Regions from separate parts of the Pseudogracilibacillus sp. SE30717A genome, predicted to be linked through region 2. Evidence: riboswitches for the same ligand, from Rfam matches in the RefSeq annotation. Region 2 holds a riboswitch; each other region holds the start of a gene.

Region 1 (5,357 bases), on a different contig from region 2:
CCCGCTTCATCCATTATGTTTTGTAAGTTATCCCAGGCCTCTTCGGTTAATAAAGGACTTGTAGCAAATGAACCTTGTCGTTTATAGCGGTCTATGGAAGCGGTCAAAATATCCAATTCTGTATCTTCAAAATAGGGCTGAACAACTTTTGCAATTTCTTCAGAATCTGATTCTTCAACCCAATTTTGTGCTTTATAAATTGCTTTTGTAAAACTATTTATGACGTCTTCATTTTCTTTGATATAGCTTTCTTTTGTCATAAACACCGTGTAGGGGATCAGGCCTGATTCTTCCCCAAAGGAAGCAATTACATGACCTTTACCTTCTTTTTCAAACGTACTTGCTGTGGGTTCAAAAAGTTGCACATATTCAGCATCTCCGGAGACGAAAGAACTTGGAATATTGGCGAAATCAATATTTTGTAATAACTCCAGGTCAGCATGAGGATCAATATTATGTTGTTTTAAGACATATTCTCCTACCATTTGAGGCATTCCTCCCTTACGTTGCCCCAAGAAAATGCTGTCTTTTGTGTCTTCCCATGTAAAATTAGGCTTTTCACTTTTAGCAACTAAAAATGTCCCATCTGTTTGTGTTAGTTGTGCAAAATTGATCACAATATCTGAAGCATCTTGTGCGTAAACATAAATGGATGTTTCGGAACCGACTAAAGCAACATCCGCATTATCGGAAAGGAGAGCAGTCATTGTTTTATCTCCTCCCCATGTAGTTTGTAAATCAACATCCAATCCTTCTTCTTCAAAAAATCCTTTTTCAATTGCAACATATTGAGGAGTGTAAAAAACAGAGCGGGTAACTTCCGCCAACTTGACTTCAGAAACATCTTTGGAAGAACAAGCTGTAAATAGTACGAGAGCAAAGAGTATTAAAACACTTGCTAATCTTGTTATTCTCATTCAATTCGACTCCTTTACTTTTTCGTATATCAACATTAGCCTATGCGAATTAGTAAAGTTGTGTGTCAATGGATGTAGAATAGAATAAAAAATACATGTAGTTGGAAGGGGAGGGAAGTACGTCACTTATACGCAAAAAAAGCCCCTCATTGAATGAGGAGGCTTTATATGAAAAATTTATTTATAAATTGGTCCCGCTTGTTGAATATTTTCGCTTGCGTTTGCAAACTTTTTGAAGTTCTCATGGAATTCTGTGGCTAATTTCTTGGCTGTTTTATCATATGCATTTTTGTCTTCCCATGTACCTTTAGGAATTAATACTTCATCAGGAACACCAGGAACTTGGGCAGGAATATTTAAACCAAATATTTCATCTTGAACTGTTTCGATCGTATTTAACTCACCTTCTAATGCTGCATGAATCATTGCGCGCGTATAAGATAACTTCATTCGGCTTCCTATTCCATAAGGGCCACCAGTCCACCCAGTGTTAACTAAGAATACATTTGCATTGTATTGATCAATTTTTTGCCCTAGCATTTCTGCATATTTATTAGGTGATAACGGAAGAAACGGTGAACCAAAGCAAGCTGAGAAAGTAGCTTCAGGTTCTGTAACTCCGCGTTCTGTCCCAGCTAATTTACTCGTATAACCACTTAGGAAATGATACATCGCCTGTTCTTTAGTTAATTTACTGATAGGTGGCAATGTTCCAGAAGCATCAGCTGTTAAGAAAATAATCGTATTTGGATGGCCAGCGATACTAGGCTGAACAATATTGTCAATGTTTTCTAATGGGTATGCTGCTCTTGTGTTTTCAGTTAAAGATGTATCTTCGTAATCTGGTTCGCGTGTTTCATCATGTAAGACAACATTTTCAAGTACTGAACCAAAGCGGATAGCATTATATATTTGTGGCTCTTTTTCTTCAGAAAGATCAACACACTTTGCGTAACATCCACCTTCGATATTAAAGACTCCATTTGGGCTCCATCCATGTTCATCATCACCAATTAATTTGCGGTAAGGATCAGCGGAAAGAGTTGTTTTACCTGTACCTGATAAACCGAAAAATAATGCGACATCGCCTTCTTCACCTACATTTGCAGAGCAGTGCATCGATAATACATTCTGCTGTGGAAGTAAGTAATTCATGACAGAAAAGATTGATTTCTTAATCTCACCAGCGTATTCTGTCCCACCAATAAGCACAACACGCTTTTTAAACGATATAACGATAAATGTTTCTGAATTTGTCCCATCCACTTCAGGGTCTGCTTTACATGTTGGAGCAGATATAACAGTAAATTCTGATGTATGATTTTTAAGTTCATTCTCATTAGGTGTAATAAATAGTTGGCGAGCAAACAAATTGTGCCAAGCATATTCATTAATTACTTCAACTTGCAAGCGGAATTTTTCATCTGCTCCTGCAAATCCTTTAAATGAAAACAGTTCATTCTTTTCTTTTAAGTGATTAATTACCTTATCATATAACTTATCAAATGACGTTTCATCTAACGGCTGATTTACTGCTCCCCAATCCACAATATTATCAGAAACATCGTCTCGAACGATAAATCGATCTTGCGGTGAACGCCCTGTATATTTTCCAGTAGTAGCCTTAACAGCACCAGTTGCAGTTAAGACACCTTCTTCTCTAGATAAAATTTTCTCTACTAATAATGGAACAGATAAATTGGTGTGCACATTATTATTTACAGTTAATTCTTGATTCATAGACTTTGCTGTCATGTTCATTACACAAACCATCCTTTACAAGTACTTAATTCTGAATATAGTATAACACATTTGATTATATAGTCCATACTAAATGTGAAAACAAAAATAGCTTACTAATTATATATGTAATTTTTGAATTTTTATCCTTTATAATATGCGGATTAACGGTGGTTCGGGAAAAATGTTTACAATATTGTGAATGGAGTAAAAAGAACATAAATTATTCCTGTTTGACACAAATAGACACTTTGAGGTAAGCTAGTGCATAACGGACTCTCTTATTCGGAGTTGGTGGAGGGACAGACCCGAAGAAGCCCAGCAACCATCACATTATGTGAAAAGGTGCTAACCTGATGCAAGGAAATAATTCCTTGAGCAATAAGAGTGAAAGGCAGTATTTCCTTTCCTCTATCACTAGCGGGAAGGATTTTTTGTTTGAACGAATACGAACGAATTATGAATTAAGACTTCCTTTGACCTCTGATGTTTTTGAGCTCCGTGTTACATTAATAAGGAGGCTAATTATAGCATGGCAGAAAATCGTCGGTTATTTACATCTGAGTCGGTTACAGAAGGTCATCCTGATAAAATATGTGACCAAATATCAGATGCTATATTAGATGAAATTTTAAAAAAAGATCCAGATGCTCGTGTTGCTTGTGAGACGACAGTTACCACAGGACTTGTATTAGTGGCTGGAGAAATAACTACTTCAACCTATGTGGACATCCCACGCACTGTAAGAAACACGATAAAAGAAATTGGATATACACGTGCGAAATATGGTTTCGATGCGGAAACTTGTTCCGTTTTAACAGCTATTGATGAACAATCACCAGATATTGCAAGTGGTGTGGATACCGCTTTTGAGGCACGGAAAGAAGGGAAAGAAGAGACCATTGGGGCAGGTGACCAAGGGTTAATGTTCGGCTTTGCTTGTGATGAAACGGAGGATTTAATGCCGCTTCCGATATTTCTAGCGCATCGGCTAGCAAAACAATTGGCAGATGTACGTAAAAATGGAACATTAAATTATCTTCGACCTGACGGCAAGACTCAAGTTACAATTGAATATGATGAAAATGATCAACCGATCCGCGTGGATACGATCGTTATTTCCACACAACATCATGAAGATCTTACATTAGAACAAATTGAAAAAGACATGATGGAATATGTCATCCATCCTGTAGTGCCAAGCTTTTTATTAGATGAGAATACAAAATATTATATTAATCCCTCAGGTAGGTTTGTTATCGGAGGACCGCAGGGAGATGCTGGTTTAACTGGTAGGAAAATTATCGTTGATACGTACGGCGGATATGCTCGCCATGGTGGAGGGGCATTTAGTGGGAAAGATCCTACCAAGGTTGACCGATCGGCAGCTTATGCGGCAAGATATGTAGCGAAAAACATTGTAGCGGCTCATTTAGCTGAAAAATGTGAAGTTCAATTGGCATATGCAATTGGAGTTGCGGAACCAGTATCCATTTCGATAAATACATTTGGTACTGGAAAGGTTGCTGAAGATAAGTTAGTTGAGGTAATTCGTCAGTTATTTGATTTAAGCCCGGCAGGAATTATTGAAATGTTAGATTTAAGAAAACCTATTTATCGACAAGTTGCTGCTTATGGCCATTTCGGACGAGGAGATTTAAATTTACCTTGGGAGAAAACGGACAAAGTTGAAAGTTTACAAAAATCATTATTGAAGTATGTTTAAAAAAGAAGCTTGCCTTATCGTTATATATCAAATAACTGTAAGGCAAGCTTTTCGTTTTATTAACGAATAAATAAACTAAGAACAAACACAACTGCAAAACCAACGAGAGCGATAATTGTTTCCATTACTGTCCAAGATTTCAATGTGTCTTTTACGTCAAGACCAAAGTAACGGTTTACAAGCCAAAAACCTGAATCATTTACGTGAGATGCAATTGTAGCACCTGCAGCAATGGAGATCGTAATTAATCCGAGTAGTGGCCCGGTAATGTTCATAATCTCAATAATAGGAGCAATAAGTCCAGCTGCCGTCACCATTGCAACAGTTGCTGATCCTTGAGCGATTCGAACGATAGAAGCAATGATAAATGCAAGTACAATCGGCGGTAAACTTGAATTCGCCATCATCTCTCCTAAAATATCTCCAATTCCTGAGTCAATGAGTACTTGTTTTAATACCCCACCTGCTCCTGTAACTAAAATAATAATCCCTGCCGGTTCTAACGCTTTTGTAGCGATCTCTTGCACATCTTGGCGACTATATCCTCGCTTTACTCCTAAAAAATAAAATGTTAATAGCGTTGCGATTGTTAAAGCAACAAACGGATGCCCTAAAAATGTGAAAAAGCTACGGATCATATTACCTTCTTCAAATATAACTGCAGATACTGTATTTGCTAAAATTAATACTAAAGGAATAAATATAAGTGTCGCGATCATGCCAAAGCTCGGTAATTCATTATTATATTCCTTTTCTTCAAATTCCATATAGTCCGGAATGCCGACATGAATTTTATTTGAAATATATTTTCCAAAGACCGGACCTGCAATAATCATAGTAGGAATTCCTGCAATAATTCCAAATAGTATTACCCATCCGAGTTCTGCACCAATTAAATTGGCAACCGCAATGGGCCCCGGAGTAGGTGGGATATAACTATGTGTAACAGCAAGACCTGCTAAAAGAGGTATACC
Region 2 (5,357 bases):
CCTTTTTAATTATCTGAAGTACAATAATAAAAATGAATGTATACGAAATCACATTTGTTAACATAATTCCATAACCGACAAACATCATGTATGATGACGGAATAATAAATAAAGCAAGCGTTAGAAGCACATATGTTACAAATAATACATTAAAGAAAGCTTGGGCTAAGTTAAACACATATTTTATAAATTTAAGAATAAAATAGACAGTCCCGGCGAATGACAAATAGATTAGTTTCAGTGACCATTCAGCGTTAATTGGAAACCAATTGAGGATTAATTTATCATCATCAACTATGACTGAAAAGGCAGCAAAAATAAGTAAAAAACCGAAATATACTAGTTCTTTATGAAATACATTCCGCCCCATAATATATAAACCAAAAGCATAGGCACTATGTACAAGCAAGATTAAAACGACCATTAACTGTGCACTATGTGCAAAAAACAGGTTCTTTTCTACAGCGTCTCCTAATCCGAATTTAACAGGGTTGGGAATTCCTCCTGCAAACGTGTTTTCATAGTTAGCTACTTCAATTACTAGTTCTATTTCATCACTATCCGCATGAAAAAAAGCTTTATAGATTCCCAGCTTACTTTCGTAATGACTAATTGTATCTGAAGGTAAACCTGATTCTGTTACTAATTGTCCATTAACATACACGCTTGCCGCTGATTCAAGATCCTTAAAAATTAATCCATAATTCCCCTGTTCATTTATACTATCGACAGTCGGTAAAAGTATTTTTAATCGATAGGTGCCATAGTTTATTTCCTTATCTTCATCCATGCTATTCCATAATCCTGGTACAATCGTATAGTTATCTGCTGGAACAAAATTTGAATGGATAAATTGATTCGGATAAAACTCCCACTCCCCATTGAGTGTAATTGTCTGACTATCTGTAAAGTTCCACTCCCTTAAATCTATAACTCCCTTTTCCGCGTGAGGATGGTCGGGAGTTTTGTGGTAAAAAATCCACCCAATACGAAAGGTTGTTAATACAAGTAAGAAAATACTTATTAAAAGAAATATTTTTTTATAGGAAATTTTATTATTAGTCAACATCGTTTCTCAACCCTTCATCAAAAACGGATAATTAAACTAATTATCAGTGAAGGTACTTACTTTTACAAGATTAATTTTCAATCTAAATATTTTATTATTCAATTAATTCCAAGTTTTATAGTTGACATTCTATATGCAACCTGTATAATAATTAGTAATTTCAAATATGAACATCTCTTATCAAGAGTGACGGAGGGAATAGGCCCGATGAAGTCCAGCAACCATAAAAGGTTTTTATAAAATCTTTTAAAGGTGCCAAATCCTACAGACACAATTTAGTCTGGAAGATAAGAGGAGGAAACGGTTTTTTACACAACACCCTCTTCTATCTTTCGTAGAAGAGGGTTTTTATTTATCCTCCTCTACATTGAAAGTGATTTACATTGCTTTAATTAAAGAAATAGAGATGTATTCTCTAAAATCCAAGGAGGAGTTTTATCTATGTCAGAATTCAAGTTTCAAAAGGACGATACGATTCTATTACACGGAGGTCAAGAGCCGGATCCAGTTACAGGTTCACGTGCGGTACCAATTCATCAAACAACATCTTATGTTTTTCGCGATACAGAGCATGCTAAAAATTTATTTGGACTTGCGGAAACAGGAAATATTTATACGAGAATTATGAACCCGACAACAGATGCATTTGAGCAACGAGTTGCTTTATTAGAAGATGGAACTGCTGCAGTGGCAACTTCTTCTGGAATGGCAGCTATTACGTATGCTATTTTAAACGTTGCAAGTGCTGGAGATGAAATTGTCGCAGACAGTAATTTATATGGAGGCACATACAATCTATTTGTTCATACATTACCTCGTTTTGGTATTAACGTAAAAATAGTTGATGGAACAAATCCAGATGAAGTTAAAGCTGCCATTACCGATAAAACAAAAGCAATTTTTGGGGAGACAATAACGAATCCTAGTTTACATGTTTTCGATATTGAAACAATAGCTACTATTGCACATGATCATGGAATTCCTTTAATTATCGATAATACATTTGCTCCAAAGTTTGCAAAGCCAATCCAGTGGGGGGCCGATATTGTTGTTCATTCTGCAACAAAGTGGATTGGGGGACACGGAACATCAATTGGTGGTGTAGTTGTAGATGGTGGTCGCTTCAATTGGAATAGCGAAAAATTCCCGGGTTTTACTGAACCTGACGAAAGCTATGGTGGCGTCCGATTCGCAGATCTTGGTCCCGTCGCTTTTGCCCTTCGCCTACGGGTTCAATTATTAAGGGATACAGGAGCTTCCATTAGTCCACATAATGCATTTTTATTACTGCAAGGGCTAGAAACCTTGCATGTCCGTCTAAAGCGTCATAATGAAAATGCGCTAAAAGTTGCAGGTTACTTACAAAGTCATCCTGCTGTTGAGTGGGTTAATTTTCCTGGATTACAAGATCATCCTTCCCATGAATTAGCTAATAAATATTTTTCTTCTGGATATGGCTCTGTCATTACGTTTGGTATTAAAGGCGGTCTAGAAGCTGGGAAAAAATTAATTGATTCCATTGATCTATGGTCACATGTAGCAAATGTCGGGGATGCAAAATCGCTTATCATTCATCCTGCGTCAACAACACATCAACAATTAAGCCCAGAAGATTTAAAGAAAAGTGGGGTAACAGAAGAACTTGTCAGATTATCTGTTGGAATTGAGTCAATAGAGGATATCATTCAAACACTAGATGAAGCTATTAAAAAAGCTACAGGAATTTCAACGATAGAAACAACGGAAGAAGATGCAATTAAATGGTTGTTTTCTACACCATTTGATCGTAGTGCAGGTTTAAGACAAAAAACAATCGCTTTAAAAGAAAATAGCAACTTAAAGGAAACATTAAATGCACTTGAAAATCGAGGATATAAAATAATTAATCTTGAAGAAGCTAACGAAGATGATATCATTGACGTCATTGTTACCGACGAACCATTATCTGATGCTGAATCAAAATCATTGACGAATAAAGGACTTAAAATCATTTGGACATTAGACCCTTCATCAATTGAATATGTTGATCCTAACGTAACAATCATTAAAGGAAAAGACATATTAGAGGAAGCTGCACGAATACGTTCCAATAAACCAGAAGCATCACTTATTAAATAAACAAATAATATTTAACTCGTTTTCCGCCTTATCTGCATAAGGCGGTTTTTTCTTTTAACATTTTAAGTTTATTGGTAAATATTAAAGGTAAACTATGTTAATATACAACTTACACATAAACATGTTATGTTTTATAATATATATATACTAATTTAAGGATTTAGGTGTGATTACCATTAAAAAATTAATATTCATTATACTCATACTAACAGGCGGACTTATCCTTTTTATATTCGCCAAGGAAGAACCTACTCCTACAAAACCGATTAAGGAAATTGTTCAACCAAAAGATGAGCATAACATAGATGATAAAACTGCAAGTCCAGAAGAGCAAGAGGAAGAAGATATAGAAGTAGCAGTAAAAGTAAAAGAAGATCCTATTAGAGAATTTATTTCTGATAAATTAAAAAAGGCCTCCAGTTTCTTCTTCACCCATGATGTAAATGTAGTAACACTCGGTGACTCTTTAACAGAAGGAAGTGGGGATGAAACGAATAATAGCGGGTATGTAGGCATTTTAGATGATACAATTAATCAAGATAAACAAGTAGCTCAATTTCAGAACTTTGCTAAGAGAGGAAGCCGTAGCGGTCAATTACTTATTCGCTTAGAAGATGAAGATGTAACAGAAGCGCTTGATAATGCTGATATTGTATTAATCACTATTGGGGCAAACGATATTATGCAAGTTTTTAAGGAAAATTTCACAGACTTAACTCTCGAGAAATTCACTTCAGAGCAAATTAGATATGAACAGCGATTAGAAAATATTTTTACAAAAATTCAAGAAATAAACGGGGAAGCAGATATCTATTTAATTGGTTTCTATAATCCGTTTCAAGAATATTTTGCTGACATTGAGGAATTAGAATATATTGTTGACAGTTGGAATCAAATCGGGGAAGACGTTACAGAAAAATACAGTAATGTGCACTATATCCCCATTAAAGATTTATTTGATAACGCTGAAACGAATTACTTCTCAGATGATAATTTTCATCCTAATGCTTTAGGATATAGATTAATGGCGAATCGTATATTACAATATGTGTTGGATGAGGGTGACGGCGATGAACATACAGAGGCAACAATTCAATAATTCAAAATGGAAAAAACGCTTTATCACTCTTTGTATAATAAATGCGGGAATTATTTTGCTTCTCGCTTTTTACCTTTATTCGCCAATACCAAAAACTGAATTAGAAATATCAAGCAATAAATATAAAGTGGAAAACAGTTCTCAGTTTGTCGTCCGAACAACTAAACAAAATCTAAATAATTTAGTAAATGCGTATCTGGACAAATTGCTTGCGAATACAAATCATAATTACTCCATAAACCTAGATGATGATGTTCAATTGTATGGAGAATTACCACTATTTTCAACAACAGTACCACTTCTAATCCATTTTGAGCCAATTGTACAGGATAATGGTGACCTTGTTTTGAAACAAAAGTCAATCTCAGTCGGATTATTGCAATTACCTAATAAAAAAATCATGCAATATGTCGCTAAGCATTTACCTGTCCCTGACTGGGTTGTCATTAATCCTCGAGAAGAAGAAGTCTACGTGAAACTTACGGAAATGAAAATCAAAAGTAACTTTAAAGTCGGGGTAGAGCAATTTGACTTAGAAGCAAACAATATCGCCTTTAAAATTAATGTTCCTTATAAAACATTAGGGATTGACGTTATTGAAGAAGAAAATATAGAATTAAGAGAATAGATGTGAAGCCACCTTCACATCTATTTATAATTAGCTGCCATTTTTTTAGTTTCTTCGCTTATTTTATCGACTAACAGATCAGGTGAAATGACTTTGGCACGAGATCCCCACTTTAAAATCCAACTTACAAGCCCATCAGATAGCTTTGCATTTGTATTTAAAATAAAATGTTCGTCCCCGTCTTCCCTCACATCAACCTCCATACCAAAACGATCAAAAATTGCATTGATTAGACTATTATCGAATCGGATTTTCATACGCAGCTCTTCTCCACTGTACATATGAAATGTATTATCAACATAAGGCTGTAGTTCAAATCCTTTTTCTTTTACAAAGGTTTCGTCCAAGATTGTAATCTCTTTAATTCTGTCTAATCGATAATGACGGATTTCTTTCGTCTCTTGAAACTTACCAATTAAATAATACAAATCATTTTGCCAAAT
Region 3 (5,357 bases), on a different contig from region 2:
GTCGTGTACTTAATACTTTATTCGGTCAAAAGGGTGTTCAGACACTTGATGGTAAAGCACATGAACAACGTAAAACAATGTTCATGAATTTTATGTCTAAAGCCCGTTTACAGGAGATTTCTGAACTGGTAAAAGAAGAATGGATGAAACAGCTCCCTAAATGGGAACAACAAGATAGCGTTGTACTTTATGAAGAAGTGAAAAGAGTACTTAGCATCGCAATTTGTCGTTGGACAGGTGTTCCAATTAATAGTCAAGATATAGGGATACTAAGTGAGCAATTCGGAGATTTGTTTGAATCAGCTGGAAAAATCGGTATAAAACATATAAAGGGTAAGAGTTCACGTAAGAGCTTAGAGAGCTGGATGGAAGAACTGATCAAAACCATTCGAACAGGAGAAAGTGTTGTATCTGAAACGACACCTTTATACCAGATTGCGATGCATCGTGACTTGGATGGAAGTCTTTTAAGTAAACATACCGCAGCTGTTGAGGTACTAAATCTATTACGTCCAACCGTTGCTATTTCAGTTTATATTGTGTTAAGCGCATTGGCTCTTCATGATTTCCCAGATGAAAAAGATAAACTAAAAGCATCTGATGAGAAAAATTACAAAATGTTCGTTCAAGAGGTTCGGAGGTATTATCCATTTTTTCCGCTTGTTCCCGCCATTGTAAAAAAAGATTTTCTATGGGGAGGACATGATTTCAAGGAAGGAACGCTTGTGTTATTAGATGTGTATGGTAATAATCATCATCCAGACTTATGGGAAAATCCAAGTAACTTTAATTCCGACCGTTTTAAAGACTGGGATAAAAGTCCATTTGATTTCATCCCCCAAGGTGGAGGCGATTATATTACAGGGCATCGGTGCGCAGGTGAATGGTTAACAATCGAAGTGATGAAAACATGCTTGGATATCATGGTCAATAAAATGGATTATACGGTGCCTAAACAGAATCTCAATATGAGCGTCAGGCGAATGCCTAGTGTACCAAAAAGCGGATTTATAATACAGGATGTTCAACGTATTTAAAAAAAGTGTGTACAAGTTTAAATGTAAGCTGCAAAAAAAAGTGCTAGGATAACTTCTATCCTAGCTCCTATGCTTTATCTGCTCTTTTATCATATAAAGTATAAAAAAATTTGTTTTCTTCGTAACAAATTTCAACCTTTATTAACTTCTATTTTCACAAAAAAGAAGCTATTCTATTACAAATAGCTTCCCAACTGAGTTAACTATTTTGCTTTCACAACCTTATGTTCGTAAGGTAAAACAGTTTTTGTTGATGGTACGTAGATAATTGTTGCTATAAATAAACACAGAAGAATCGAGAAGAGGAATATCCCAAGCAATCCATATTCGTATATAACATGAAATTTTAATACTAAAGCAATTAAAACTAATAAACCGGAGAATAATGCATAGTGCCCTTTTCTCGACTTTGATGAAAGGAAATTGAATTCCAAGTTAGCTGCCTGTTGGATCAATGTAATAAGAGCTAAAACACTTATATTCGCTGACATTCCAATCCAAACCGGATGAATATTTAAATAGAATTCATTTGGAGCCCAGCCACCAAGATGGTACCATGTGATGCCAGATAGAAATCCAAAAATCATTGAACCAATCACGGCTTCTTTCGTTGCTACTCTCCAAAACAATACCGCAACAACAGGAGCAAAGGTAGCAGAGTTTCTCATTGTCCATGCTAAAATATTCCACCATGCAGCTTGTTCTGTTCTTAACATACCAAATATAATCATCAATCCTGTCAGCACCAATAGGGAACGTTGAGTATACGTAATAAGCTGTTCTGATGTTGCTTTAGGATAAAGTGCTCCACCAACATCTTTACCTAAACTGGTCGCTCCAGAAAATTGGCAAGGTGCTCCCCAACTTAATGCACAAGCCCAGATACCAAGGAAAAATAATCCAACAAGTGGAGCAGGAAGAACTTCCATTAAATATTGTGGTAAAGCTACTAATCCAAGCGTTGTTTCTGGAACGACGATCGCTGCTGAGATTCCGAATAAAATACCAAAAAAGATAAAAGGAATACCAAAGACGGCAGCTAACTTTAATCCTTTTTGTCCTTCTTCAGGTGTACGGCAGGATAAAGCCATTTGAAAAGCAGCTTGCGCTAAAATGACATTGACCAAAAATGTACCAAACCAAGCCACAATTACTTGAATTCCGGCACTATCTAATTGAAACATTGCTGGGTTTGAGACTGCAAATGAGCGTAGACCATCAATTCCAGGATTGATAAAAAATGCTAGTATGCCGATGATGAACATAATAATAAAAACAAAAAAGTTCATTGTTTGAGTGAGGGCGATTGACCACATGCCTCCAGCTTTCAAATAAAGATATAATAGAAACGCAGTAAAGGCGACTGATAATGTTAATGAAATTCCAGTAAACACATGGACGGCTGAAGCGAAAGCGATTGCGGTAGCAACTGACCACATTGGAAAAGCAAAGGCGGTAATAGCGCCACCAATCCCAAGTGCTGCTCTTCCATAACGGTCTCCAATTAAACCTGAAACAGTGACAACTAATTTTTCGCGAAATGGCCCAATAATGATAAAAGCGATGATCAATACTTGGACAGTCTCCGCAACCCCATACCAGATAGCTGATACTCCTGTTAGGTAAGATAACTCTAGAATGGAAATAAAAGTAGAGCCCGAGAATAAGCCTGTAATGCAAAAAGCAACGATCCATTTATTAAATGAACGACCTCCGACAAAGTATCCAGTCTTATTAGCTTTTTTTCTTGAAATTTGTCCTGCTAAAATTAATCCAAATGTGTAAACAATCGCAAATATTATTAACCACCATCCATATGAAGTCATTATTGCTCACCGCCTTTTTCGAGATAAATCCAATCCAATGTTATGTTAATCCCTGCGTCCAAGAATAAATTATAGGCCGGGCATCTTTTTTGAACGAGTTTTTTTAGTTCTGGAATTCGATGTACACTTTCAGTTGTTTCAAACCATATAGTATTTGTTACATTTTGAAAATGAGGGCTAATATTATCAACCCCTTGCATGCCTCGTCGATCGATTGTTCCAACTGATTCTGATCGCAAGCTTTTAAATGTAAATCCAATTTCTTTAGCGATTGTTTCCACAACAATTAAGATACATCCATTAAATGAACCTAAAATATATTCCATAGGAGTTGGTGCTTCATCACTTCCGCCTAATTTAATTGGTTCGTCAATAGGAAAGGAAAAATTTCGAACGGTATTTATACTCTTCATTTCACCAGTTCTTTTACAACTTGCTATAATTTTCCTATGATTTTTGTTTGATGAGTTAGTTTTTTCTGTGTTCAAGTCTAATTCCTCCTATAAGTATTCGTATAAATTTAGTGGTATTTAAAGGTGTAAATTTCCTGTTTTCATTTAATCAATAAGAAAAGCCCTCCTCTCGAAATGATGAGAGAAGGGCATGTATATAAAACCACGAACATTTCATCTCATCTTCAGAATACAAAGTATTCTTCTGAAATTAGCACCATACAAAAAATTGCTGGTTGCTGAGGCTTCGCAGGGTCAGTCCCTCCGCCTCTCTTAATAAGATTTCTTAATTATTTAATTAATAGGATTATAAACTTACCATTTTAAAAAGTCAATAATTTTGTTAACACGTTTCTTATGAGTAAAAACAAATGCTGATTATTAAATAAGCACACCAATATGTGATATGGAGCAATAACAGCATGTGAGCCTTTACCTTTAGACTCGAATGTAACTTGAATGTTTAGAGAACTACTAGAAGAAAACATAACACTCACAACAGCAGAGTGTCAAAGCAATATCTACTAAATCTAAACCTGCCTAAGAAAGCATGACGCATTACTCTAAAATTGCTTGTGATTATAATACTTAAGTAATGAATGGTACATTGTTTTCAATTCTATACCTCATGCGATCCAAACTATTTTTCATATCAGAACTCATTTTATTAGATGGAAATGAATTTATAAAAAATAAATATGAATATAGCAACCTATACTCGAGAAAGAACGGAATAAGCTTAAATTGATCAATTGAGAAGTTAGACGTTTCACAATATCCTTCAAAGAAATATTTCGTAAATCGTTCATAAAATTTAATATTATCCGTCTTATTCTTCCTGTTTTTTTCTAACGCATGAAAAACTGGTATGGAAGCATCATAGGCATACCAACTTTTTCGAACATCTCCAAAATCCAATACGTACATTTTATTATCACTTATTATTATATTTTGATTATGTAAATCGTGATGGACAATACCATACATATCTTGGTTACACGACATTGAAGATAACTTCTTCATATATGTTCTCCATTTTTTTTCTATTAATTGCCCCTTTCCTTTGGAAAATTTCTCGAAATTTATATCATAATTCCAATCCACAAAAAAATTATCGAGTTTAAAAGCAAAATTTTTTGATATATTATGCATTTTACCTAACGTCTTACCCCATTGTTTAATAAGTTGATTGTCTTCCTCGTAATCTAGTAGAATCTTTCCCTTAACATAGGAAAATGCAACAAGATAAAAATCTTTTTTCATACCCTTTATCAATTCAATTACCATCCCATTTTTCGAAGGTATTGGGGCTGGAGTATGAATACCGTGTGTCATCATTAAGTTTATAACCTCTAGCTCATTTAACAAATACTCTTTTTTGTGAGTCACCTTGTCTAGAAATTTAATCACAATGTTTTTATCACGGCAAAGATAAACATTATTATCAAAACCACCTAAAAGTTCAAGAGTGCTTGAATTATCTATATCATATATTTTTTTTACTTGTTCTATAGCCCTCTCTTGCATATTAATCTCCTTTTTAAGTTATATGTATTTATAATAAATTGTGATACTAAAGGTCGAAAGTAACATATCATAATCATTATACTGGGTGTTTTCTTAAAATTCACACAATAATTTAATATAGTTAATTGATCACAAATAATAACTAAAACTTGACATTTTTCCATTTACTATATAAGATATAGGTTCATTAAAAATTGAAAGGTGATTGAATTACATGATTTTATAATCCTATTTTGTGAAAAATTTACGTTATTGGTTTTAAGATTTTTTAAGATAATGTGTATTAATATATACGGCAAAGTTAAGAAAATCTAGCCAATATAACGACCCTTTTCTAAATAGGATTAGTATGTAATTTATCATAGATAATTGTATTTAAACCTTTTACTTTTTTGACGTTTTTTTGGTTATCTATCGATTATAATTATTGCCTCCTATTCAGAATTGGATAGGAGGTTTATTTATGGAATATGCTTTATTTGTATATACTTCGAAAATATAATAAATACAATGGG
Region 4 (5,357 bases), on a different contig from region 2:
AACGCATTATAAGGACTTAAACATGAACCAAAGTCTCTGAGTAATTGAACACGTAGTTTTGTCGCAAAGGCAATGTCGCCAAAATCTTTTGCATAACTTATACCGTTATAGCTGCGATCAGGTTCAATAAAGCCCGGAAACTTTTTCGAGTTCCAATCAAAATTACCGCCGTCTACCACAATGCCACCAATTGACGTCCCATGACCACCTATCCATTTTGTAGCCGAATGAACAACTATGTCTGCTCCGTGTTCTATAGGCTTACAAACATACGGCGTTGCAAATGTGTTATCAATAATAAGTGGAATACCTGCCTCACGTGCTATTTTTGCAACACCTTGGATATCTAACACATGTAGACTCGGGTTTCCAATTGTTTCAGCAAAAATTGCTTTCGTTTTATACGTGATCGCCTTTTTAAAGTTTTGTGGATTCGACGGATCGACAAACCGTACATTAATTCCGTATTTAGGTAATGTTATAGAGAATAAATTATATGTACCTCCATATATATTGGTTGCAGCGACAATTTCATCTCCAGCCGAGGCGATATTAAGGACGGATAACGCAATTGCAGCCATCCCTGAAGACGTCGCTACTGCTGCAACACCTTCCTCCAATAAAGCCATTCTTTTTTCAAAAACATCAACGGTCGGGTTCATCATGCGACTATATATATTTCCGGTTTCATTTAAAGAGAATAACTTCTCAGCATGGGCGGAATCTTCAAAAACGTATGATGTTGTTTGATAGATAGGTACCGCTCGTGATCCTGTTGTCGGATCAACTTCTTGTCCTCCGTGCAATAATAATGTTTCTATTTTTTGCCCCTTACTCATCAGCTTTCCTCCTACAAAAATACTGCCTATTTAAAGCGCGCAATTTTCTGATAACTCACTCGATTTATAGAATATACATCTACTATGCTACTTTTTTATGTATAATACATCTGACCTGACTAGGAATTAACCTTGCATACAGATTAATTTTCCTAACTAATCGCAATTTATCAAAACTTGTTTATTTCCTACCTAATAAGAAAATTTAGTTAATAGTAATTACCTGTTATATATAAAGAGGTTGAGATATAAGTTATATAGAGTTATTAAAACACGAATGCTTATTATAGTCGCTACAGAAATATACTCCGCTTTTATCACTGGCATAAGAGCGACATCTTCTGGCAAGAGTCTACGAATATTTCTTTCGTTAATTTGGAGTAGTATTCATGTTTTATATCTACTATTTTGTTTTATCCCAGCCTCATTAAATATAAAAATCTCTCTGCAAAATACAGAGAGATTGGATGGTCAATATCAATTTTTCCAACTCTCTTATCTACAAAAAGCAATCGCTTCTCAGGAATTGGCACCTGAATGAGATTAACTCATTTGGTTGCCGAGGATTCTTAGGGCCTGTCCCTCCACCTCTCTGGATAAGAGTAAACTAATAAATTTTAGTAGGTAATTTTTATTGTGTATGCACCATGTCTTTATAGCAACATGATAGATAAGAGTATATGATTAAAAATTATATTTGTCAAATTATTTTATATTTTCGTTTTATCAATTATAATCTTTATTTCTCAATTGTAATTAATAGGTGATATTACTTTAATTTCCATTCCGGACCTACATGCAGCATGCATGATACCTATTGATTTCTCATACTTCTTTTAGAATCTTTTTAAAAAAATCACAGATGAATTAGATCTTTCACTGAGTGTTAATTCGTTTATCAAACGATAAATACAAAATACAAAACAAATAATAAGCTTAATACATACATAATTGGATGAACTTCTTTGTACCGCTTTTGTGCTACTAAGGTTATCGGATAAAGAATAAAACCAAATGCTATACCAGTTGCCACACTTGAAGACATCGGCATCATAATGATTGTAATAAAGGAAGGAATAACAATTTCTAACTTACTCCAATTTATTCTACTTATTTGCATTGCCATTAATGCGCCAACTACAATTAGAGCAGGAGCTGTCACTTCTGTTGTAATTACAGTTAAAATGGGGGAAAAAAACAATGCGATCGTAAAACAAAATGCGATAACGACAGATGTAAACCCTGTTTTTCCACCAAGTGCAATGCCTGCTGATGACTCCACACTGGTAGCTGGAGTGGATGTTCCTAATATGGAACCAATAACACCTGCAGAGGAATCTGCAAGTAATGCTCTACCTGCATTTGGAATTTTATTATTTTTCATTATTCCAGCTTGACTTGTTAGTGCAATTAACGCACCCGCTGTATCAAAAAAGGCTACAAATAAAAAGGTAAATATTACTGCCAACAACTCAGGTGTAAATACCTCATGTAAATTCGTAAAGACAACTCCGAAAGTTGGTGCTAGACTTGGAATTTTTCCAATAATTGATGTAGGTGTACTGATAAGCCCAAACATCATCCCGACAATAGCTGTAACAACCATCCCGTAAAAAATCCCGCCATTTATTCCATACACCAACATAAAAATAGTAATAACAAGACCGAATAAAGCTAATGCTGTCATGGGAGAAGTCACATTTCCAATTGTGACAAAAGTATCCTCATTGGAAATGATGATTCCGGCGTTTTTCAGTCCGATAAAAGCAATAAAAAAGCCAATCCCGCCTGCAATCGCATGTTTTAAATCCTCAGGAATGGCATTAATAATTTTCTCCCTTATTTTCATTAAACTTAACATCATAAATAAGACGCTTGCAATAAACACTCCTGTTAATGCTACTTGCCACTCAATGCCCATCCCAAGACATACCGAAAAAGCAAAAAAAGAATTCAATCCCATACTTGGTGCAATGGCAATCGGAAAATTGGCAAGCAGACCAATAAGGAGTGAACCAAGAATAGAAGTCAGGGCAGTTGCTGTAAATACAGCTCCCTTATCCATCCCTGCTTCACTCAAGATTAACGGATTAACGACTAAAATATAAGAGATGGAAAGAAAAGTAGTAATACCTGCAAAAATTTCTTTCTTATATGTTGTATTTCTTTCTGTAAAGTTAAAAAAGTTTTTCATCAAGGCTGTCTCCTGCTATTATGCGTATTTATAGTTAAATAATTTATCTTACAAAAGATGTTTTATACAATAGAAAAATAATAACAATTAAACATATACAGGTCAAGAAAGCTATGTTCTACATTAAAATGAACTAGATTCTATTTTTCATAATAGAAATTTATGGTAAAATAAATATGATAAACAGGAATTTAGCTGGTAAAATTGATTTAACATTAGATATTCATCAAACTTCATGTTAGGAAGTGACAAAATGGCGGAAAAATTATCCAACAATTTTTACGTTGCTCGTTCACCTGTTTTTGAATTACTCGTTCTACTCGTTCAAATTTCTGAATTTAAAACCGTAGAAAAGGAAACTTATCAAAAACAGGAGACTAAAAGACTTTACGACTGGTTTAAAGAGTTACAGCAAGATCTTTCAACTGACTTACTTGAAGAAATTAATATGTTTTTTCACCCCGATAGTTTTTTTGGATTATCCTTAATAGAAATGATTTACCTTCATAATCAACATCATGATATTGAAAAATGTTTAGCTTTTTTAAAAACAGTCGATGCAAAACAAATCGTATCATCCTTCTTTAACACAGGACATAATTTATTTAACAATGAATCAATTTTCTCAAACTCCGCAAAAGTTCATAAATATATTCAAAACACAACATTACCAAACAATGAGAAATCAAAATTATTTTATCTCTATTTTGATGCAGAAAATACGCAAGAAAAACTTATTTCAGTTCTTCAACAAGGTTATGATCTAATATATAGATCCAATAGTAAACAGCTTGAAACATCCCATGTGGAAGCAATAGAAAAAATAAAATCATTAAGTGTACAACAATTAAATCAGATCATTCGATTTGATGAAAATACACCGTTTGAAAAACTTCCAAACACGATTATCATTATTCCTTCTTATTATCATCATAGTAAAACTGTTTTTTCATATGACACTGATTGCGATCTTGTTATAAGTATCACAGGGATTAATTTAATTGAAGAGTTAATGAACGAAAAGGACACCGAAGAAAAAATTATTGAATTTGCACGTGCTTTGTCTGATAGTAAAAGGATAAATATTATTCAAGAATTGAACAAACAACCCCGTTATGGTTACGAACTCGCACAACGTCTTAACTTATCAAGTCCAACTATATCCCATCATATGTCTATCTTGTTTCGTCTTGGTCTTGTTACAACTACTAAATTTGAAAATAAAATTTATTATGAAGTAAATAAAGATAAATTGAAACAATCTATTGCCGAAATGATTGACCTATTAACATAAAGAAAATAAATCGATCGATTTTTTCGGCTTATTTTACGTCACCTTATTTGATAAGTATCAAACATAACATTATATGAATATCAAATTAAAAGGAGGAAATATAATGAATATCAATTTACAAGTTTATTATTACGAAATAAAACAACGACAAAAACATCTAAATACAGTTTGTTCATTAGACGCTGGATTTGATGAAAAATCTTTATTAAAAAAGATATTCTCAGGAAAAAATATATTTTATTTTAAGAAAAGATTTAAACGAACCTGACAAATACCTTTATGGTTTAAAATCTCATTACTAAATAATAGCATCTAAGACTATGGATGAGACAAATTGCTTATTCTATATGCATCTCATTCTTATCATCATTTAAAGTCCTGCAAATATTATTTTCAACTATTAACTGACATTTACTAAAATCCACACTGCTTCTTACATGCTCTTTAGGAAAAATGAATGTCCACGGCATACTTGTGTGTGCAGGCACTTGACATGGAATACTAAATTTTTCAGTTGCAATTTTTTCGCCGCCAACCAAACAATGAACAAGCCGATTTTCAAAATCTATTGCCTGACCACTCCAATTATGAATAAGTATTGTGGTCAGCAACGATTGACGATGATTATAGGCATGCCATAAGTATGTGATAAAATCGTTAGCTACATTTGCTTCTTTGAGACGATAAAATTTTTCAAGAATCACTTTGCGATCCGGATCACTTATTGTACGTTCCCAAGCTGGTTCAAAGTATATATTTTGAGTCATGACGTACCTCCATTTTTAAAAATTAGAACATACTCTCACATTCTTTTTCTTCCTCCTTGCCTATAATAGTAACATTGCTTTCTCACGGAATGAAAGATTTTTCATTAAAAACTAATAATATAATATTCGAAACTTATTTGGAAAACAACCATGTATGTAAGGTCATTGCTATGAATATTTATAAACTCTGTAAAGTCGAGTGGTTTAAACTTTCTATTGGATACCAAGCTCCCTAATATGTTAAAAGAAAATCACGCTATGCA

What was found. Region 2 has a riboswitch for S-adenosylmethionine ahead of SPD48_RS01220 (aminotransferase class I/II-fold pyridoxal phosphate-dependent enzyme). Riboswitches for the same ligand answer to the same signal wherever they lie in the genome.
Region 1: it holds a riboswitch for S-adenosylmethionine, as region 2 does, so the genes downstream of both, metK (methionine adenosyltransferase) here and SPD48_RS01220 (aminotransferase class I/II-fold pyridoxal phosphate-dependent enzyme) in region 2, are expected to answer to the same signal.
Region 3: it holds a riboswitch for S-adenosylmethionine, as region 2 does, so the genes downstream of both, SPD48_RS08465 (OsmC family protein) here and SPD48_RS01220 (aminotransferase class I/II-fold pyridoxal phosphate-dependent enzyme) in region 2, are expected to answer to the same signal.
Region 4: it holds a riboswitch for S-adenosylmethionine, as region 2 does, so the genes downstream of both, SPD48_RS16155 (O-acetylhomoserine aminocarboxypropyltransferase/cysteine synthase family protein) here and SPD48_RS01220 (aminotransferase class I/II-fold pyridoxal phosphate-dependent enzyme) in region 2, are expected to answer to the same signal.

What each region holds. Positions count from the first base shown of each region.
Region 1 is NZ_JAXHDF010000004.1:5,707-11,063, reverse strand. Features, by position in the region: gene SPD48_RS07045 (ABC transporter substrate-binding protein) at 1-917, opposite strand, end outside; gene pckA (phosphoenolpyruvate carboxykinase (ATP)) at 1,095-2,678, opposite strand; SAM riboswitch class I at 2,936-3,045, shown strand; gene metK (methionine adenosyltransferase) at 3,190-4,383, shown strand; gene SPD48_RS07030 (GntP family permease) at 4,443-5,357, opposite strand, start outside.
Region 2 is NZ_JAXHDF010000001.1:266,076-271,432, forward strand. Features, by position in the region: gene SPD48_RS01215 (hybrid sensor histidine kinase/response regulator) at 1-1,069, opposite strand, end outside; SAM riboswitch class I at 1,244-1,363, shown strand; gene SPD48_RS01220 (aminotransferase class I/II-fold pyridoxal phosphate-dependent enzyme) at 1,511-3,187, shown strand; gene SPD48_RS01225 (SGNH/GDSL hydrolase family protein) at 3,354-4,286, shown strand; gene SPD48_RS01230 (YpmS family protein) at 4,258-4,914, shown strand; gene SPD48_RS01235 (helix-turn-helix transcriptional regulator) at 4,935-5,357, opposite strand, start outside.
Region 3 is NZ_JAXHDF010000004.1:298,063-303,419, reverse strand. Features, by position in the region: gene SPD48_RS08475 (cytochrome P450) at 1-1,037, shown strand, start outside; gene SPD48_RS08470 (sodium:solute symporter family protein) at 1,241-2,863, opposite strand; gene SPD48_RS08465 (OsmC family protein) at 2,863-3,351, opposite strand; SAM riboswitch class I at 3,492-3,598, opposite strand; gene SPD48_RS08460 (phosphotransferase enzyme family protein) at 3,904-4,842, opposite strand.
Region 4 is NZ_JAXHDF010000010.1:119,416-124,772, forward strand. Features, by position in the region: partial or broken gene SPD48_RS16155 (O-acetylhomoserine aminocarboxypropyltransferase/cysteine synthase family protein) at 1-839, opposite strand, end outside; SAM riboswitch class I at 1,332-1,442, opposite strand; gene SPD48_RS16160 (NCS2 family permease) at 1,738-3,033, opposite strand; gene SPD48_RS16165 (ArsR/SmtB family transcription factor) at 3,287-4,327, shown strand; gene SPD48_RS16170 (hypothetical protein) at 4,431-4,595, shown strand; gene SPD48_RS16175 (SLAP domain-containing protein) at 4,666-5,094, opposite strand.